4 regions of the Ferrovibrio sp. GW821-FHT12F09 genome follow, and region 2 is predicted to be linked to each of the others. Evidence: predicted binding sites of a transcription regulator. Region 2 holds the regulator's gene; each other region holds the start of a gene.
The links. The regulator PhoB, encoded in region 2, activates phosphate uptake and scavenging genes when phosphate is short. The targets are predictions, from matches to a motif close to TNTCATAAAACTGTCA.
Positions count from the first base shown of each region.

Region 1 (4,467 bases), 1.7 Mb from region 2:
GGGTAATAACCTCTTTGGCCTGCTCTTCCGTCAGGCCGCTGTCCATCGCCCTGTTCAAGTGCGAGACGAGTTGAATGGAGTTTCCGTTCGCGATCAGGGCGCTGACCGTCACAAGACTGCGGTCGCGCGGCTCAAGGTCCGGACGGCGCCAGACATCATTGAAAAGGACACCATTGGTGTAGTCGGCCAGCCCCGGGAAATCGCTGCCCATCACGCGGACGACCTGTGCTGCGCGATCCGCCTCTATCTTCTGGTCAAGATCGATGTATTTGACCTGCGCCGGTGGGATCTGGCTGGCCGGAATCTTCCGCTCTTTGAAGACGGCAGTGGCGATCGCCGATGCGCCAGCTGCATTCCCCCATCCTGAATAGAAAGCGAGATGCGTGATAAGTCCGGAAATTTCACCGGGCTTCACGCCATTGTCGAGTGCACCCTTGATATAGTGAGCCAGTTCCGCCGTCTGATTGCGCGCGACAAGGGCAGCAACAGTGACGATGCTGCGGTCACGCAGACTGAGACCCGGGCGCTTCCACAGGTCGTTGACCAAGGTGCGTTGGGCATAGTCTCCGATGGCCGGGGTGGCGGTTCGGGTCTCGGCATGGCTCACAGGCGCGGCAAACAGCACGGCGGCGATGAGTGTCGCGACAAGAGTCTTCATGTCCAATTCCTCTAAAAGCAGCGGACGCAGGTTTTACGTCCAGGCACTGATTTTACGAGGAAGTTATATCCAAAAATATTGGTGGTAATCTTATAGGACTTATAGGTATTGCTTATAAATTAAGTGCCCCGCAGGCAGGCTGGTGCAATCTGTCGGACAGCAATAAACGGGCATCTCATTCGCGCCCCAAAAAAAGCCATATCCGACTCTTAAGGTCCCCCACTTCGCTTTTGCACTTATCGTGTCAAAGCGTTGCAGGAAATGGGTGCCTTGTTACGGGATATGGGTGTCCCGACACTCAGTTCAGAAGATCTGCACACCCGGGATTAACCGCTTGGCCCTAGTGTCATCTAGGTGTAATTAAACTGTAACAATCCGATTTGGCTCTTAAGGTATCAGTAAAAATGGCGATTTTCCGCGATCCGGACCCCGATCCCGATTCTCCCGCGCTGGACGCTGGCGCGCCCTCCGTCTCCCCGTCGCGCCATATCCGGGGGGCCGCGCAATGAACCCTGCCACCACTCCAGGCGCGACCGAACTCCTCCTCAATCTGGCCGCCGGCGTGGCGCTGCTGCTCTGGGGCGTGCGCATGGTGCGCACCGGCATGACGCGCGCCTTCGGCGCCTCGCTCCGCCGCTACCTGAGCGGCGCCATGCGCAACCGCGTCCATGCCTTCCTCGCCGGCATCGGCGTCACGGCATTGCTGCAGTCGAGCACCGCCACCGCGATGATCGTTTCCTCCTTTGCCGGCCGCGGCCTGATCGTCGGCGGGGCGGCGATTGCCGTGCTGCTCGGCGCCGGCATCGGCACCTCGATCACCGCGCAGTATCTCTCGCTCGACCTGCACTGGCTCGGGCCGCTCTGCATCGTCTTCGGCGTCATCGGTTTCCTGTCGTCGGAAGGCGGCATGCTGCGCCATGGCGGCCGCCTGCTGATCGGCCTCGGCCTGATGCTGCTGTCGCTGGAGATGATCATCGGCGCTTCCGCGCCGCTGCGCGATTCACCCGGCCTCAGCATCGTGATGTCGCCGCTGGAGCGCGAACCGATCCTCGCCATCATCCTGTTCGCGATCCTGACCTGGATCAGCCATGCCAGCCTCGCCACCGTGTTGCTGGCCGCCGCCATGGCTAAAGCCGGCACCGTCGATGGCAGTCTGGCGATCGCCCTGATCGTCGGCGCCAATCTCGGCACGGCGATCTCGCCGCTGCTGGCCTCCAGTGGCGAACCGCCCGCCGCCCGCCGCGCCCAGCTTGCCAATCTGATCACCCGAGTGCTCGCCACCGTGGCCGTGCTGCCCTTCATCGCCCAGCTGCCGCAATGGCTGAGCGTCTTCGGAGCCGATCCGGCGCGCATGGCGGTGAACGCCCATACCGCCTTCAATATCGCCATCGCCCTGGTCTTCCTGCCGCTGACCACACCGCTGGACCGGCTGGCCAGGCGCATCATGCCCGACCTGCCCACCGTCGATGACGGCAGCAAGCCGCGTTACCTGGATCATTCCGCACTCGATACGCCGACTGCGGCCCTGGCCGGCGCGGCGCGCGAGACGCTGCGTTTAAGCGATGCTGTGGCGCGCATGCTGGACGACACCATGACGGTGTTCACCAAGGACGATGCCAAGCTGAAAAAGGCCGTGGAGCAGGCCGACGACGCGGTGGATGGCCTCTATGAGGCGATCAAGCTGTATCTTACCGAGCTGAGCAAGCATGGCCTGGATGAGGCCGAGAGCCGGCGTTACGTGGAGGTGCTGACCTTCACGACGAATCTGGAGCATATCGGCGACATCATCGACAAGAACCTGATGGATCTGGCGCAGAAAAAGATCAAGAACAAGCTGACCTTCTCGAAGGAAGGCCTGGCCGAACTGACCGACTTCCATCATCGCGTCGCTGCCAACCTGCAGATGGCCTGCAACCTGTTCATGTCGGGCGACGTGAAACTGGCGCGCCAGCTGCTGAAGGAAAAGGCCGACCTGCGCGAGGCCGAGCAGATCGCCGCCGAGCATCACTACCAGCGCATCCGCGACGGCCGCTCGGAAAGCATCGAGACCAGCGCCATCCATCTCGACCTGATCCGCGATCTCAAGCGCATCAACAGCCACCTGACCGCGGTGGCCTATCCGATCCTGGAACAGTCGGGCGAGCTGTCGGCAACGCGGCTGCGCGCCGAAGAGCGGCTGGATCGCAGCTCGACCGAAACGGCGAAATCGGCCGGCCGCGCCAGCCTGGCCTGACCGGACGGTTTATGCGGCGGCGGCCATGGATGTTGGCCGCTGCCGCGTCAGCCGCCACAGCAGCCAGGCGGCAAGCAGCACATTCACCAGGTTCCAGCCGATCCCGTTGACCAGGGCTGCCTGGTACGAGCCGGTGAAGTCGTAGATCTTGCCCGACATCCAGCCGCCCAGCGCCATGCCGGCGAGCGTCGAGGAAATCGCCAGGCTGACGCGCAGGCCGGCCTGGCCAGCGGGAAACAGCTCGCGCACGATGAAGGCATAGCTCGGCACGATGCCACCTTGCACCAGGCCGAACACCGCCGAAATCACATAGAGCGACATCAGCCCGTCGAACGGCAGGTAGAGCGACAGCGCGATCATCTGCAGGGTCGAACCGAGCAGCAGGGTTGCCAGCCCGCCGATCTTGTCGCAAATCCAGCCGGACGCCAGACGGCTGACGATGCCGAAGCCCAGCATCAGCGACAGCATCTCGGCGCCGCGCGCCGGGCCGTAACCCAAATCGACGCAATAGGCGACGATATGCACCTGCGGCATCGACATGGCGACGCAGCAGCCCAGCCCCATGAGAATGATCAGGCCCTGCAGCATGTTGGGCCGCAGGCCGAGCGGCCGCACGAAGCCGGCCGTGGCGGCAGCCGTCGCCACCTTCAGCGCCGGCGGCCGGCGGCGCAGCAGCAGCGCCAGCGGCAGCAGCGTGACCAGGCAGAACAGGCCGACATAGAAATGCGTGTCGCGCCAGCCGATGGTGGAAATGAAATGCTCCAGCACCGGCGGCCAGATCGTGCCGGCGACATAGTTGCCGCTGGCGCAGAGCGCGATCGCCAGACCTCTCCGCCTGTCGAACCACAGCGAGGTGTCGGCCAGCAGCGGTGCGAAGAAGGCCGCGCTGCCCATCAGGCCCATCAGGCCGCAGATCACGGCGAAGACCAGGAAGCTCGGCGCCTGCGCAGCGGCAACATATCCCGCCGACATGGTCAAGGTCGCCAGCACCACCGGCCAGATGATGCCGCGCTTGTCGGCCAGCCGTCCGGCCAGGATGCTGCCGAAGACAAAGCCGATCATGGTCAGCGTGTAAGGCAGCGCGGCCTCGGCGCGGGTGATGCCGAAATCCGCCTGTACGGCCGGCACAACGACGACGGGCGACCACATGCCGACGCCGCCGATGGTGCCGATCACCATGGCGACGACGAGACGCATCCAGGCATAGGAGGATTCGATATCGTCGGCGGTCGCCGTCTGTACGGTCATTGTTTTTACGTTTCCTGCCCTGGACTGAAAAGTGACGCGGACTAGTCGACGATGAACAGCTTTGCTCCCGTGGCGGTGCGCGAGCGGTGCGGCTCGGCATTGTCAGCCACCTGGTAGGACTGCCCGGCCGTCATGGTGAAAACACGGCCGTCTTCAAGCTCGGTCTCCAGCTCGCCTTCCAGCACGAAGAGGATATGACCCTTCACGCACCAGTGGTCGGCCAGGTAGCCCGGCGTGTAATCGACGCGGCGCACCCGGATGCCGCCGAAGGTCTGCGTGCGCCAGGTGGCGCTGCCGGTTTCGCCCTTGTGATGGGTGGGCTCGATCT
Region 1 covers NZ_JBXAPZ010000001.1:386,573-391,039, forward strand. The annotation lists gene AC1ROB_RS02010 (carboxymuconolactone decarboxylase family protein) at 1-658, opposite strand, end outside; gene AC1ROB_RS02015 (Na/Pi cotransporter family protein) at 1,164-2,891, shown strand; gene AC1ROB_RS02020 (MFS transporter) at 2,901-4,139, opposite strand; gene AC1ROB_RS02025 (DHCW motif cupin fold protein) at 4,181-4,467, opposite strand, start outside.
Region 1: AC1ROB_RS02015 (Na/Pi cotransporter family protein) is a predicted target of PhoB. The motif match lies at 1,014-1,029, and genes of this name have one in related genera.

Region 2 (4,467 bases):
CGGTCGATGCCGCCACCGTGCTGCCGGTGCAGATTTTCATGTGGGCTGACAGTTCGGAGCGTGGCTTTGTCGAAAAGACTTCGGCAGCCATCATCGTCCTGCTGGTCTTCCTGTTGCTGATGAACCTTGCCGCCATTCTGCTGCGCAAGAAATTCGAACGCCGCTGGTAGGCCTGACGCGTGAAGCCACACCCCAATTCGGAGCCATAAGGATTTTTCATGCAGAACGGTAACGGCGTCGATCTCCGCCAGTCCGAGATCGAAATCAAGATGGTGGCGCAGAAAGTCGGCGTCTTCTATGGCGAGAAGCAGGCGCTGCGCGACGTCGACCTCAATATCCCGGCCCGCGCCGTCACGGCGCTGATCGGCCCGTCGGGCTGCGGCAAGTCGACCTTCCTGCGTTGCCTCAACCGTATGAACGACACCATCCGCGACTGCCGCGTGGTCGGCGATATCCGCCTCGACAGGCTGGATGTCTACGACAACAAAGTCGATGTGGTACAGCTGCGCGCCCGGGTCGGCATGGTCTTCCAGAAGCCGAACCCTTTCCCGAAGACGATCTATGAAAACGTCGCCTACGGGCCGCGCATTCACGGCCTGGCTGAAAGCAACGAACATCTCGATCATATCGTCGAGACTTCGCTGAAACAGGCCGGCCTGTGGAAGGAAGTCGGCAATCGCCTGCAGGAATCTGGTACCGGCCTGTCGGGCGGCCAGCAGCAGCGTCTGTGCATCGCGCGTGCCATTGCCGTGGCGCCAGAGGTGATCCTGATGGATGAGCCCTGTTCGGCGCTGGATCCGATCGCTACCGCACATATCGAAGAGCTGATGGACGAACTGCGTGAGCAGTACACCATCGTCATCGTGACCCATTCGATGCAGCAGGCAGCCCGCGTCTCGCAGAAGACTGCCTTCTTCCATCTGGGCAATCTGGTCGAGACCGACGATACCAAAGTGATTTTCACGAACCCCAAGGATGAACGCACCCAGGGGTATATTACCGGCCGCTTCGGCTGATCGCGAAAGAGGACAGTCCAATGCCGCAACATATCGTCCAGAGCTATGACGAAGAGCTGAAAAAGCTCTCCACCCTCATCGTGCAGATGGGTGGGCAGGCTGAGTCGCAGCTGTCCGGCGCCGTCGAGGCTGTGGTGAAACGCGACAGCGAACTGGCCAACGCCGTTGTGCTCAATGACGCCAAGATCGATCTTCTGCGCAACCAGGTCGACGATTTCGCCGTTGAGCTGCTGGCCCGGCGTCAGCCCCTGGCCAATGACCTGCGGGTGATTGTTTCTGCGCTGCGGATTTCCTCGGAGATCGAGCGTATCGGCGACTATGCCAAGAATGTCGCCAAACGCGCTGTGGCGCTGAACCAGGCGCCCCTGGTGCGTCCGGTACACGCCATCCCGCGCATGGCGGCGCTGGTCCAGGCGCTGATCAAGGACGTGCTCGACGCCTATATCACGGCGGATGCAGCCAAGGCCGATGCGGTCTGGGCCCGTGATGAGGAGGTGGACGAGCTTTACACCAGCCTGTTCCGCGAGTTGCTGACCTATATGATGGAAGATCCGCGTTCGATCACCAGCAGCACGCATCTTCTGTTTATTGCCAAGAATATCGAGCGCATCGGTGATCACGCCACCAATATCGCGGAGCTGATCCATTATACGGTGACGGGCGAAATGCAGAAGGAAGACCGTCCGAAGGGCGACGATACGGCTTATGCCGTGGTGAATGCGCCGGGAGGCCAGCGATGAATATTGCAATCAAGCCGCGCGTCCTTGTCATCGAGGATGAAGCCGCGCTGCTAGCACTGCTGCGCTATAACCTCGAAAAGGAAAATTACACCGTCGACGAGGCGATGGACGGCGAACAGGCTCTGCTGAAGGTGGCCGAGCATATGCCGGACCTGATCCTGCTGGACTGGATGCTGCCGCGTCTGTCCGGCCTGGAAGTCTGCCGCCAGCTGCGCCGCGATCCCAATGCCCGCAACGTACCGATCATCATGCTGACGGCGCGGGGCGAGGAGGCCGACCGCGTGCGGGGCCTGGATGCCGGGGCCGACGATTATATCGCCAAGCCATTCTCGCCGAGCGAGTTGCTGGCCCGTATCCGCGCAGTGCTGCGTCGCATCCGGCCGGCGCTGGCAGAGGAGGTGCTGACCTATGGTGGCCTGGTGATGGATATCGCCACCCACAAGGTCACGCGCAACAGCCGCGATGTGCATCTTGGCCCGACGGAATTCCGCCTGCTGCGCTATTTCCTGGAGCATCCCGGCCGCGTGCTGTCGCGCGACCAGCTGCTGGATGCGGTCTGGGGGCGCGACATCTATGTCGAACAGCGTACCGTCGACGTGCATATCCGCCGACTGCGCAAGGCGTTGAACGGGAATGGCGAAAGCGATGTGATCCGCACCGTGCGGTCGGCCGGCTATGCGCTTGAACTATCCTCTGCCACCGCGGCCGCCATGGCCTGACAGGATCTCATGGCAAAGAAAAAGCCGGCCGTTTCGCAACGGCCGGCTCTTTTTGTCTCTGCCGCAGTGCGCTTTAGCGGCGGCCGATCTGTTTCTTCATGGCGGCGAACAGGGCATCCACCTTGCCGCCGTTATTCTGGATGACGGATTCGAACTGCTGGCGCTGGGTGAAGGCCATTGACACGCCTTCCACCACCACATCGGTCACCAGCGGTTTGCCGTTCTTCTCATGCGTCTTCCATTCGACACGGATCGGCGGGCCGTTCGGGCGGACGATCACGGACTCCACCACCTGTTCACTGCCGGCAGATTTGACACCATCGCGGACATCGAGGGTCTCGCCGTTATATTGCGACAGCAGCTGGGAATAGACCTTCACCAGGTAATCTTCGAACAGGCTGTTGTATTCTTGGCGCTGCGCATCGGTCAGGCCGCGGTTGTAGCGGCCGAGGCAGAACTGGCCGACCGCCTCAAGATCGAGATGGGTGCTCAGCAGGGTGCGAACCAGCGCTTCACGCTTTTCCGTTGTTAAAGAGCGATCGCCCAGCGCCTTCATGGTGTCGCCGCCGGTCTCGCGAATGAATTGATCGGCCGCTGCTGCCCGGGCTGAGCCGGAGGGCAGGAGGGTGGCCAGCGCCAGGATGGCACCGGCAAGGATCGCGAAACGACGGGAAAGCAGGGCGGTCGGCATGGGGAATCCCGGCTAAGAGGCGGAAGGGAATAGTTTTTTCGCTGGCAAATGCGGCATTAAAGCGGCCGAACCATAGCCTGACGGCGGCGGGAAGGCGATGATTCTTTTTTTACAGGGTAGTTAGCTCTACACAAATACATAAAGATATGTTTATATCATTTACATGACCATGGAGTCGCCCCTGACCCTCGATATTCTGATGGCCGCGTTGCGCGCCGCGGCCGAACCCACACGCCTGCGCCTGCTGGCGCTTTGCGCCCAGGGCGAACTCACCGTTTCCGAACTGACCCAGATTCTGGGCCAGAGCCAGCCGCGTGTCTCGCGCCATCTGAAGCTGCTTTGCGAGGCGGGCTTGCTGGAACGCGTGCCGGAAGGCACCTGGGCCTTCTACCGTGTTGGCGACCGGCTGCCCGGTGCGCCGCTGGTGCGTGCGGTGAGTGGCCTGTTGCCGCCGTATGATGCCACGCTGGCGCGCGATGCCGAACGTCTTGCTGCCGTGAAGCGGGCCCGTGCCGAGGCTGCCGAGCGCTATTTCCGCGACAACGCCGCGCAGTGGTCGGCGATCCGTTCGCTGCATGTGGATGAAGCCCAGGTCGAGGCCGCCGTGCTGCGTCTGCTGGCCCAGGGCGGAGCCATAGAAGACCTGCTGGATATCGGCACCGGCACCGGCCGTCTGCTGGAAATTCTCGGCCACAAGGTCAAGCGCGGCCTGGGCGTCGATCTGAGCCGCGACATGCTGAGCATTGCTCGTGCCAATCTGGAGCGCGCCGGGATCAAAAACTGCCAGGTGCGCCAGGCCGACATGTATGCCCTGCCGCTGGACAATGCCAGCGTGGATGCCGCCGTGATCCATCAGGTGCTGCATTTCGCCGATGAGCCGCAAAAGGCGATCCAGGAGGCCGTGCGAGTGCTGCGTCCCGGCGGCCGTCTGGTGATCGTCGATTTTGCGCCGCACGATCTGGAAGACCTGCGCAACCGCCATGCGCATCGCCGGCTGGGTTTTGCCGATGCCGAATTGCGCGGCTGGTGCGTCCATGCCGGCCTCGATGTCGAGCCGGCCATCGCCTTGCCCGGACAATCGCTCACCGTTCATGTCTGGCACGCGGTCAAGCGTAGTGCCGCCCTGTCTCCCTCGCAGAAGAGTGCCGCAGAATGACGCTCCCGGAACCCAACGCTCATGCCGCCCGCCGGTCTGGTCCGCTGAAGGTCTCGTTCGAATTCTTCCCGCCGAAGACCGCGGAGATGGAAGAGAGTCTGTGGCGCAGTGTCACTCGCCTGGCGCCGCTTGATCCGCGCTTCGT
Region 2 covers NZ_JBXAPZ010000001.1:2,043,078-2,047,544, forward strand. The annotation lists gene pstA (phosphate ABC transporter permease PstA) at 1-170, shown strand, start outside; gene pstB (phosphate ABC transporter ATP-binding protein PstB) at 219-1,016, shown strand; gene phoU (phosphate signaling complex protein PhoU) at 1,037-1,756, shown strand; gene phoB (phosphate regulon transcriptional regulator PhoB) at 1,753-2,475, shown strand; gene AC1ROB_RS10170 (MlaC/ttg2D family ABC transporter substrate-binding protein) at 2,549-3,166, opposite strand; gene AC1ROB_RS10175 (ArsR/SmtB family transcription factor) at 3,336-4,322, shown strand; gene metF (methylenetetrahydrofolate reductase [NAD(P)H]) at 4,319-4,467, shown strand, end outside.

Region 3 (4,467 bases), on a different contig from region 2:
CGAGCGCAGCCGCCGCACGATCAGCAGATAGCTGAGCAGTGTGCCTGTCCCCATGGCGGCCATCGTCCAGCTGAGCGGCAGGGCCGTCTCGTTCAGCGCATGGCCGACCGCGATACCGGTGACCGCCGCGCCGCTCATCTGCACGAACCCCATCAGCGAGGCCGCCGCGCCGGCCATATGGGCGAAGGGCTGCAACCCGCCGGCCTGGCCCTGCGGCATGGTGAGGCCGACACCCATGGTGAAGATCATCATCGGACCGATCAGGCTGAACCAGTGGCCTTCGCTGCCCGCCATCCACAGACCCGTTTGCAGCAGCGCCATGCTGACGCCGCCAAGGGCGCAGAGGACCGTGCCCAGCTGCAGCATGGTGTCGACGCCCAGGCGCGCGGTCAGCCGCGTGCCGATAAAACCGCCGATGATGTAACCGACGACGATGAACAGGAAGCAGTAGCCGAACATGGTTTCGGTAACGCCAAACACCGTGCGCAGCGTGAAAGACGAACCGGAAATGAAGGCAAACATGCCGGCATAGGAAAACGCGACGCAGGCAACATAGCCGCGGAAACCGCGATGGCGCGCCATGATCGCAAAGTTGCGCAGCATGGGACCGATGCGGGTCGCCACCGGATTGCGTTGACGGATGCTCTCGGGCAGAAAAACCAGCACGCAGAGGCCGAACAGGCCGCCCGTCGCAGCCATGGCGAAGAAATTCGCCTGCCAGCCGAACCAGCTATGCAGATAGCCGCCCAGGATCGGCGCCACCGCCGGCGTCAGACCCAGTACCATGGCCATCATCGACAGCGCGCGCGCCGCAGCGGCGCCCTCGAACAGGTCGCGTGCGATGGCGCGTCCCAGCACCACACCGGCACAGGCACCCAGTGCCTGCAGGAAACGCCAGGCGACCAGCCATTCGATGCTGGCGGCAAACGCACAGCCGATCGAGGCCAGCGTATAAAGCGCGACGCCGAACAGCAGCACCGGCCGGCGGCCGAACCGGTCGGACGCCGGACCATAGATCAGCTGCATCACTGCAAAGCCGGCCAGAAACGCGCTGAGCGTGAGCTGTACGGCCGCGGCATCCGTATCGAACAGGCCGGTCAGCACCGGCAGGGATGGCAGATACATATCGGTGCTGAGCGGGCCCAGCGCCGTGGCGCAGCCGAGCAGGAACACCAGGGCCGTCGAGTCGCGCGCCAGAGGCCGCCCGGATAGCCTCATGGCGTGCTCTCAGCCCTGCAGATGCAGGGTGGCGCCATGCCGGCGCAGCCAGCCGCGCGCCAGACGCAACTCGGTTTCACCGCCCAGCAGCCTGGCACAGAGCGACCAGAACGCATCGCTGTGGTCCATATGCCGCAGATGGGCCACCTCATGGGCCACCAGATAGCGGCCGATGGCCGGCGGCGCCAGGAGAAGGCGCCAGGAGAAGGACAGGTTGCCATGAGCGGAACAACTGCCCCAGCGACTTTGGGTGTCGCGCACGGTGACGCGCTGCACAGCCACATCGATTCCGGCCGCCATCTCGCGCGCCATGGCGCCGAACTCGTCTCGCGCCCGCCGCTTGAGCCAGTCGCGCAGGCGCCGCGGCAGATGCTCGGCCTGGCCGCTGATATGAATTTCGCTGTTTTCGACCCAGACCCCGCCGCGCGCAGCAGGGCGATGGCGAATGATGTGCGGCGCACCATAAAGCGGGAGGACAGCGCCGTCCTCCCAGGGCTGTGCCGCGGGCCGCTCTTCCTGACGGGCCATGATCCAGGCCACCTGCTCGGTGACGAATCGCTGCCCGGATTTCAGGCTTGCCCGAATTGGAAGCACAAGGACCACCGAACCATCCCGCGGCATAACCCTTAGGAGCATGCGGCGGGCGCGGGCGTCGCGTTTGACCAGGAAGGGGAATGTCTGCGCCCCGACCGTCAGCCGGTCGGCAACGATTTCCACAGGCGCAGAATAAGGCTTGGTCAACGGCCGCCCCTTGTCATATAACCGTCATAAATCTTACGTGCGATCGTCATCGTAGGAACCATAAAAAAGTCGGCCTCCCGACTCAGGGACGGGAATTTCTTTAGCATTGGAGACACCATAATGAAATCGACAGGGAAACTCGCGCGCGTCGCGCTCGCGCTGCTGGCCGGCACAGCCGTCGCCGCAAGCGCCGGCGGCGCCTTTGCCCAGGCCAAGGACAGCCGCATCGAGCTGCAGTTCTGGCATGCGATGACCGGCGCCCTGAACGAACGCGTCAATGACGTGGTCGAGGGTTTCAACAAGGGCCAGGACAAGTACAAGGTCGTTGCCGTCAACAAGGGCAGCTATCCTGAAACCATCACCGCCGCCATGGCGGCGTTCCGCGCCGGCAAGGGCCCGCATGTGGTGCAGGTCCAGGAAGTGGCGACCGGCACGATGATGGCCTCGCGCGCCGCGATCAAGCCGGTGTATGAGCTGATGGCCCAGAACGGCTACAAGTTCGACCCCGGTTCCTACATCACCGCAGTCACCGGCTATTACAGCACCTCGGACGGCAAGATGCTGTCCTATCCGTTCAACTCCTCGACCCCGGTGATGTATTACAACAAGGATGCCTTCAAGAAGGCCGGCCTTGATCCGAATGCGCCGCCGAAGACCTGGCAGGAATTCGAGCCGATGCTGCGCAAGCTGAAGGCTTCGGGCAGCACCTGCCCGTTCCAGTCCAACTGGCAGACCTGGATCCAGCTCGAGAACTTCTCCACGCTGCATAACGTGCCCTTCGCCTCGAAGTCGAATGGCCTGGACGGCTTCGACTCCGAGCTGCAGTTCAACAGCGCCCTGCATGTCCGTCACATCACCAACCTCGCCAACTGGATGAAGGAAGGCCTGATGGTCTATGCCGGCCGCAAGAACGAGCCGAACGCCAAGTTCGTCTCGGGCGAGTGCGCCATCCATATGGAAAGCTCAGCCGGTTACGCCACCTTCGCCCGCGGCGCCAAGTTCGAATGGGGCATCTCCATGCTGCCCTATTACAGCGACGTGCAGGGCGCACCGCAGAACTCGATCATCGGCGGTGCTTCGCTGTGGGTTCTGGGCAAGCACAAGACCGAAGACTACAAGGGCGTTGCCCAGTTCTTCGACTATCTGTCGTCGACCGAGAACCAGGTCTGGTGGCATAAGGCGACCGGTTACCTGCCGATCACGCCGATGGCCTATGAAGCCACCAAGCAGCAGGGCTTCTATACCGCCAATCCGGGTACGGACATCTCCGTGCAGCAGATGGCCCTGAAGCCGCCGACCAACAACTCGAAGGGTCTGCGTCTGGGCAATTTCCTGCAGATCCGCGACGTTATGGACGAGGAAATGGAAGCGATCTGGTCGGGCAAGAAGTCGCCCAAGGAAGCGCTCGACACCGCGGTGGAGCGTGGCAATCGCCTGCTGCGCCAGTTCGAACGCGACAACAAGCGGTCCTGATCGGTTGATTTACCACTCTTAACGGAAGCCCGCGCCTTGACTTTGCAGGGCGCGGGCTTTTCTTTGGCGCTCCATGGAAAAACGAGTCGTATTTGATCACAAGCTGTTGCCGTATCTGCTGCTCGCGCCGCAGATCGCCATCACGCTCATCTTCTTCTTCTGGCCGGCCAGTCAGGCGGTCATACAGTCCGTGCTGCGCGAGGATGCTTTCGGCACACGCAGCGAGTTTGTTGGCCTGGCCAATTTCCTCGCCCTCTTCGAGGACGAGTATTACGTCAACTCCTTCAAGATCACGGCCCTGTTCAGCACGCTGGTCACCGCGCTCGGCCTGTCCATCTCGCTGCTGCTCGCCGTTACCGCCGACCGCCTGGTGCGCGGCGCCACCTTCTACAAGACGCTGCTGATCTGGCCTTATGCCGTGGCGCCCGCTGTCGCCGGCGCGCTCTGGGGTTTCGTCTTCCTGCCCGGCCCCGGCGTCTTCGCCTGGCTGATGCAGAAATTCGGCGTCGACTGGAATTTCTATCTCAACAGCAACCAGGCCATGTTCGTGGTCGTGGTCGCCGCGACCTGGAAGCAGATCTCCTACAACTTCCTGTTCTTCCTCGCCGGCCTGCAGTCGATTCCGAAATCCCTGATCGAAGCGGCCGCCATCGACGGCGCCGGGCCGATCCGCCGCTTCTGGAGCATCGTGTTCCCGCTGCTGTCGCCGACGCTGTTCTTCCTGGTCGTCGTCAACATCGTCTATGCCTTCTTCGAGACCTTCGGTGTCATCCACTCGCTGACCCGCGGCGGCCCGGCCAAGGCCACCGAAATCCTGGTCTACAAGGTCTGGTATGACGGCTTCGAAGCGCAGGACCTGGGTGGTTCGGCAGCGCAGTCCGTCATCCTGATGGTGATCGTGATCGGCCTGACCGTGGTGCAGTTCCGCTACATCGAGCGCAAGGTTCACTACTGATGATCGAGCGCCGCCCCGTCGCCGTATTCACCGGCCACCTGACCCTGATCCTGGCGATCATCATCGTCGCCTTCCCGATC
Region 3 covers NZ_JBXAPZ010000002.1:879,886-884,352, forward strand. The annotation lists gene AC1ROB_RS17375 (multidrug effflux MFS transporter) at 1-1,218, opposite strand, end outside; gene AC1ROB_RS17380 (M48 family metallopeptidase) at 1,228-1,959, opposite strand; gene ugpB (sn-glycerol-3-phosphate ABC transporter substrate-binding protein UgpB) at 2,080-3,432, shown strand; gene ugpA (sn-glycerol-3-phosphate ABC transporter permease UgpA) at 3,506-4,387, shown strand; gene ugpE (sn-glycerol-3-phosphate ABC transporter permease UgpE) at 4,387-4,467, shown strand, end outside.
Region 3: ugpB (sn-glycerol-3-phosphate ABC transporter substrate-binding protein UgpB) is a predicted target of PhoB. The motif match lies at 1,971-1,986, and genes of this name have one in related genera.

Region 4 (4,467 bases), 1.6 Mb from region 2:
GGCGCCGGCGCATGTCACCGAAATCCTGTTCCGGCCTGAGGATATCCGGGTCGCCGAAGCCGGCGAGCAGACCGGTCTGCACGGCACCGTCGCGGCCGCCTTCTTCCTCGGCGACCGCACGCGGCTGTTTGTCGATGTCGGCGAGAAACAGCCGCTGGTGATCGAAAGCACGGCGCGCCGCGATTTCAGCCATGGCGAGCAGGTTGGCCTGACCATCGACCCGCGCGGTATACTGGTTCTGTAAGGACGAGCGTAAGGAGCAGCGCCCATGCTGATCGCCCAGATCACCGACACCCATATCAAACTGCCGGGCAAGCTGGCCTATCGCAAGGTCGATACCGCCGCGATGCTGGAGCGCTGCGTCGCCCATCTGGCCACGCTGAAGCAGCAGCCCGACCTGATCCTGCTCACCGGCGACCTGGTCGATCTCGGCCGGCCGGAGGAATACGACCATCTGAAAGCCATTCTGGCACCGATCCGCCAGCGCATCATCGCCATCCCCGGCAATCATGACGAACGCGATGCGATGCGCGACGCCTTCGCCGGCGGCGGTTACCTGCCGCGCGAACGCGGCAGCTTCCTGCAGTTCGTGATCGAGGGCGACTATCCGCTGCGCATCATCGGCCTCGACACCCTGATCCCCGGCCAGGGCGGTGGCGAGCTGTGCGATGCGCGGCTGACCTGGCTGGATGAAGCCCTGCGGCAGAAGCCGGATGCACCGACCCTGGTGATGATGCATCATCCGCCGTTCCAGACCGGCATCGGCCATATGGACAAGATCGGCCTGAAAGGTGCCGCCGGCTTCGAGGCCATCGTCGCGCAGCACAGCCAGATCCGCCTGATCCTCTGCGGCCATCTGCATCGCACGATACGCGCCGATGTCGGCGGCCGCAGCGCGCTGACCTGCCCGAGCCCGGCGCATCAGGTGGCGCTGGATATCGATGACGCGGCGCCGAGCCGCTTCACCATGGAGCCACCGGGCTACATGCTGCACTGGTGGAATGATGGCAGGCTGGTCAGTCATACGGTGGCGATCGGCGACTATGACGGCCCGCATCCCTTCCACGGTCCGGACGGCAGGCTGATCGACTGAGAGAAGACGTGGATGCCCGGAACAAGTCCGGCTATCCGCGTCTTAATCTTCCAGCGCGTCCTTCCAGAACGGCTTGATCCTGTCGAAGGCGTTCCAGGCATCGCCAAGATGGGCGAGCTGCAGCTGCTGGCGGCCCGCAAACCAGGCGGCGATCGCCGCCGCTGCCGGGTCGCGGTCCGGCGTCGCGAGGATATTCTCGATCAGGCGGCTGCCCACCGCGGCGTCATTCAGAGCGCCCAGGCAATCCTGCAGCTCGGCCAGCGCAACGCTGAAGCGGCGGCTTTCCTTGCGGCTGAAGGCGCTGCGGAAGAATTCCGCCGCATAGCGCAGCTTCTTGGCGCGGATGCGCAGATCGTGCAGCGCCTCGGTTTCCAGGCTGGCATGGTCGCGGCCGAGCTTGCGCAGCTTCTTGCGACGCCGCTGCAGCAGCGCGGCGGCGAAGTGCGAGACGGGCTTTGCCGCAATATCAGCCGCGGTGACGGCCGAGCCGTCGAGCACCGCATCGAGAAAACACTCCAGGCCGAGACGGAAGCTGGCGGTGCGCGGCGCCAGCAGGGCGGCCTGCAGGGCCTGCTGCGCGGCGGTGCGGCGATCCTCCAGCACCACGGCCAGATGCTGCAATCCGCGTGCCGGATCGGGCAGGCGCTGCAGCGGCACCAGGGTTTCGGCGAGGAAGACATCAATGTCGCGCTTGCGGCCAAGAGGCCCGTTGAGCCAGCGCAGATCGTCGAGCAGCGGCGACAGCCGGTCGGCATCCAGCAGATCGGCGAACAGCGCAATCGCCGAGCGCAGCCGGCGCAGCGCCACCCGCATCTGATGCACGCCTTCCGCATCGCGGTCGCGCAGCACCGGCAGCAGATTGGCATCGAACTGCGCCAGGCACTGCCGGGCGATGGCGACGAAGGCAGCGGCGGTATCGGAGTCTTCGCTCAGGCCGGTCTCGAAAGCCGCGGCACGCAGCGGCAGCGGTTCAACCAGATCGAGGTCGGCGGCGGCCTGCACCAGCGGCGCGGCCCCGCTCCAGCGCAGATCGCAATCGAGCCCCAGTTCGGCGGCGATGGCATGCAGCGCCGGGGCGGCGGAATCGGCAGCGCCCTGCAGCACCAGCGCCTCGTAAGCCACCTGCTGCTTGCCGCGGCCAAGCGTGACGCCATGCACCTGCAGCTCCAGGCTCTGGCCGTCGCGTTCCAGCGCCCAGGCCTGGCCCTTGAGCGTGCCGGTGGCGAGGATCTGCAGTTCACCGGCCACCGCCGGTGCATCGCCCGTCGCATGACCCGCGACTGGCAGCATGGCATGACGCAGCCCGGCTCTATCCTCGAGGCCGAGACAGAGCCAGCCATCGGCCGCAAATCGGCGATCGGAGGTATCGAGCAGGCGGAGATCGGACTGCACGCGGCGGCCGCGAAGGCCGCTCAGCAGGGGATGTTTGCGTATACGGGTCAGCGAGCCCGGGGCCAGGCCAAGACGCAGCAGCGCGGGCAGTTCGCTCATGGCGGCGGACTCTATCGGAGCGTCGGCGAAAAAGTCAAACAACTCAGGCGTTTACGATTGTTACAGTTCTGCGAAACCGCAGCCTCGCAGACCCATGCCTCAATTCCGCCCCTTTTATCGGCTTAAGTGTGGTTCAGGCAGCTTTCGCAGCCTGCCGGGCCGTCCGGCACAGGTCTTCCCCCCAAGACCGTCGGACGGCCCTTTATTTTCAGCCCCCGCATATATCCATATATCCCGTCGCCGGATTTTACGCCGCTGCGACACCGTGACCGGAATTTGCCCGGGGAATTTGCCTAGGGCCTGGGGCGTTTCTTTCCGTCCCTCCCCAAGCGAGTCCGTCATGACCAAACCTTCCGTCAAAGCCAAGACCAAACCCCTGCAGCAGGCCGCGCCGCGCAAACGCAGCGCCCCGGCGAAAAGCAGCGCATCGGCCAAAGGCAGCGCATCGGTCAAAGGCAGCACGGGGGCGAAAACCGGGCCCGTGGAAAAGCCGCGCCTGGTGCTGCGCAATGCCACGCCCCATGACATCCCCGGCATCCGCGCCCTCACCGGCAAGGTCTATGCCGCGATGGGATCGGACGGCGCCTATACCACGGCGCAGCTACGCGGCCATCAGCATCATTTCCCCGAAGGCCAGTTCGTCGCCGTCTATGACGAGGTGGTGGTGGGTTACTGCGCCACCTTCCGCATCGCTGAAAAGCTGGTGCTGAAACCCCATGACTGGGAAGGCATCACCGGACGCGGCTATGCGGCACGTCACGACGCCCAGGGCGACTGGCTCTATGGCCTGGAGGTCTGCGTCGATCCCGACTATCGCGGCCTGCGCCTGGGTCAGCGCCTCTACAATGCACGCCGCCAGCTCTGCCAGCATCTGCATCTGAAAGGCATTGTCTTCGGCGGCCGCATGCCCGGCCTGCATCGCCGCTGGATGCAGCTGCGGTCGGCGGAGAAATACCTGGAGCTGGTGCAGAGCGGCCGCCTGCGCGATCCGGTGATCAATTTCCAGCTGCGCAACAATTTCGAGCCGCTGGGCGTGCTGCGCGGCTACATGGACACTGACCATGAATCGCGCGGCCATGCCACGCATATGATCTGGCGCAATCCGGAATTCGGCGATACGGCCCATGACGCGCCGGCCAAGCCAGCCCTGCGGGCGCGCACCGCACGCGTCGCCGCCGTGCAGTATCAGCAGCGCCAGGTCGCTTCCTTCGAGGAATTCGCCAAGCAGGTGGAGTATTTCGTCGATGTGGTGGCGGATTACAAAGCCGACTTCGTGCTGTTCCCCGAACTCTTCACCCTGCAACTGCTGTCCATCGAGAACCGCAACGCGCCGGCCGCCGAGGCGGTCGCCGCACTGACCCGCTACACCGAGCGGCTGAAGGCGCTGTTTACCGAACTGGCGGTCAGCTACAACATCAATATCATCGGCGGCTCGCATCCGACCCGCGATCCGGCCGATGGCCATGTCTACAACATCTGCTATGTCTGCCTGCGCGATGGCGCCGTGCACGAACAGCGCAAGATCCATCCGACGCCGAACGAGCGCTACTGGTGGAACATCACCGGTGGCGACACCTCCAACGTGATCGAGACCGATTTCGGCCCGATCGGCGTGATGATCTGCTACGACGCCGAATTCCCCGAACTGTCGCGCCATCTGGTCGACCAGGGTGCGCAGATCCTGTTCGTGCCCTTCTGCACCGACGAGCGCCAGAGCTATCAGCGCGTGCGCTTCTGCGCCCAGGCGCGCGCCATCGAGAACCAGTGCTACGTGGTGATGGCGGGCAATGTGGGCAACCTGCCCAATGTGGAGAATATGGACATCCAATATGCCCAGAGCTGCGTGCTAACGCCGTGTGACTTCGCCTTCGCCCGTGACGGCA
Region 4 covers NZ_JBXAPZ010000001.1:440,935-445,401, forward strand. The annotation lists gene AC1ROB_RS02265 (ABC transporter ATP-binding protein) at 1-244, shown strand, start outside; gene AC1ROB_RS02270 (phosphodiesterase) at 269-1,093, shown strand; gene AC1ROB_RS02275 (CHAD domain-containing protein) at 1,136-2,584, opposite strand; gene AC1ROB_RS02280 (GNAT family N-acetyltransferase) at 2,925-4,467, shown strand, end outside.
Region 4: AC1ROB_RS02275 (CHAD domain-containing protein) is a predicted target of PhoB. The motif match lies at 2,645-2,660, and genes of this name have one in related genera.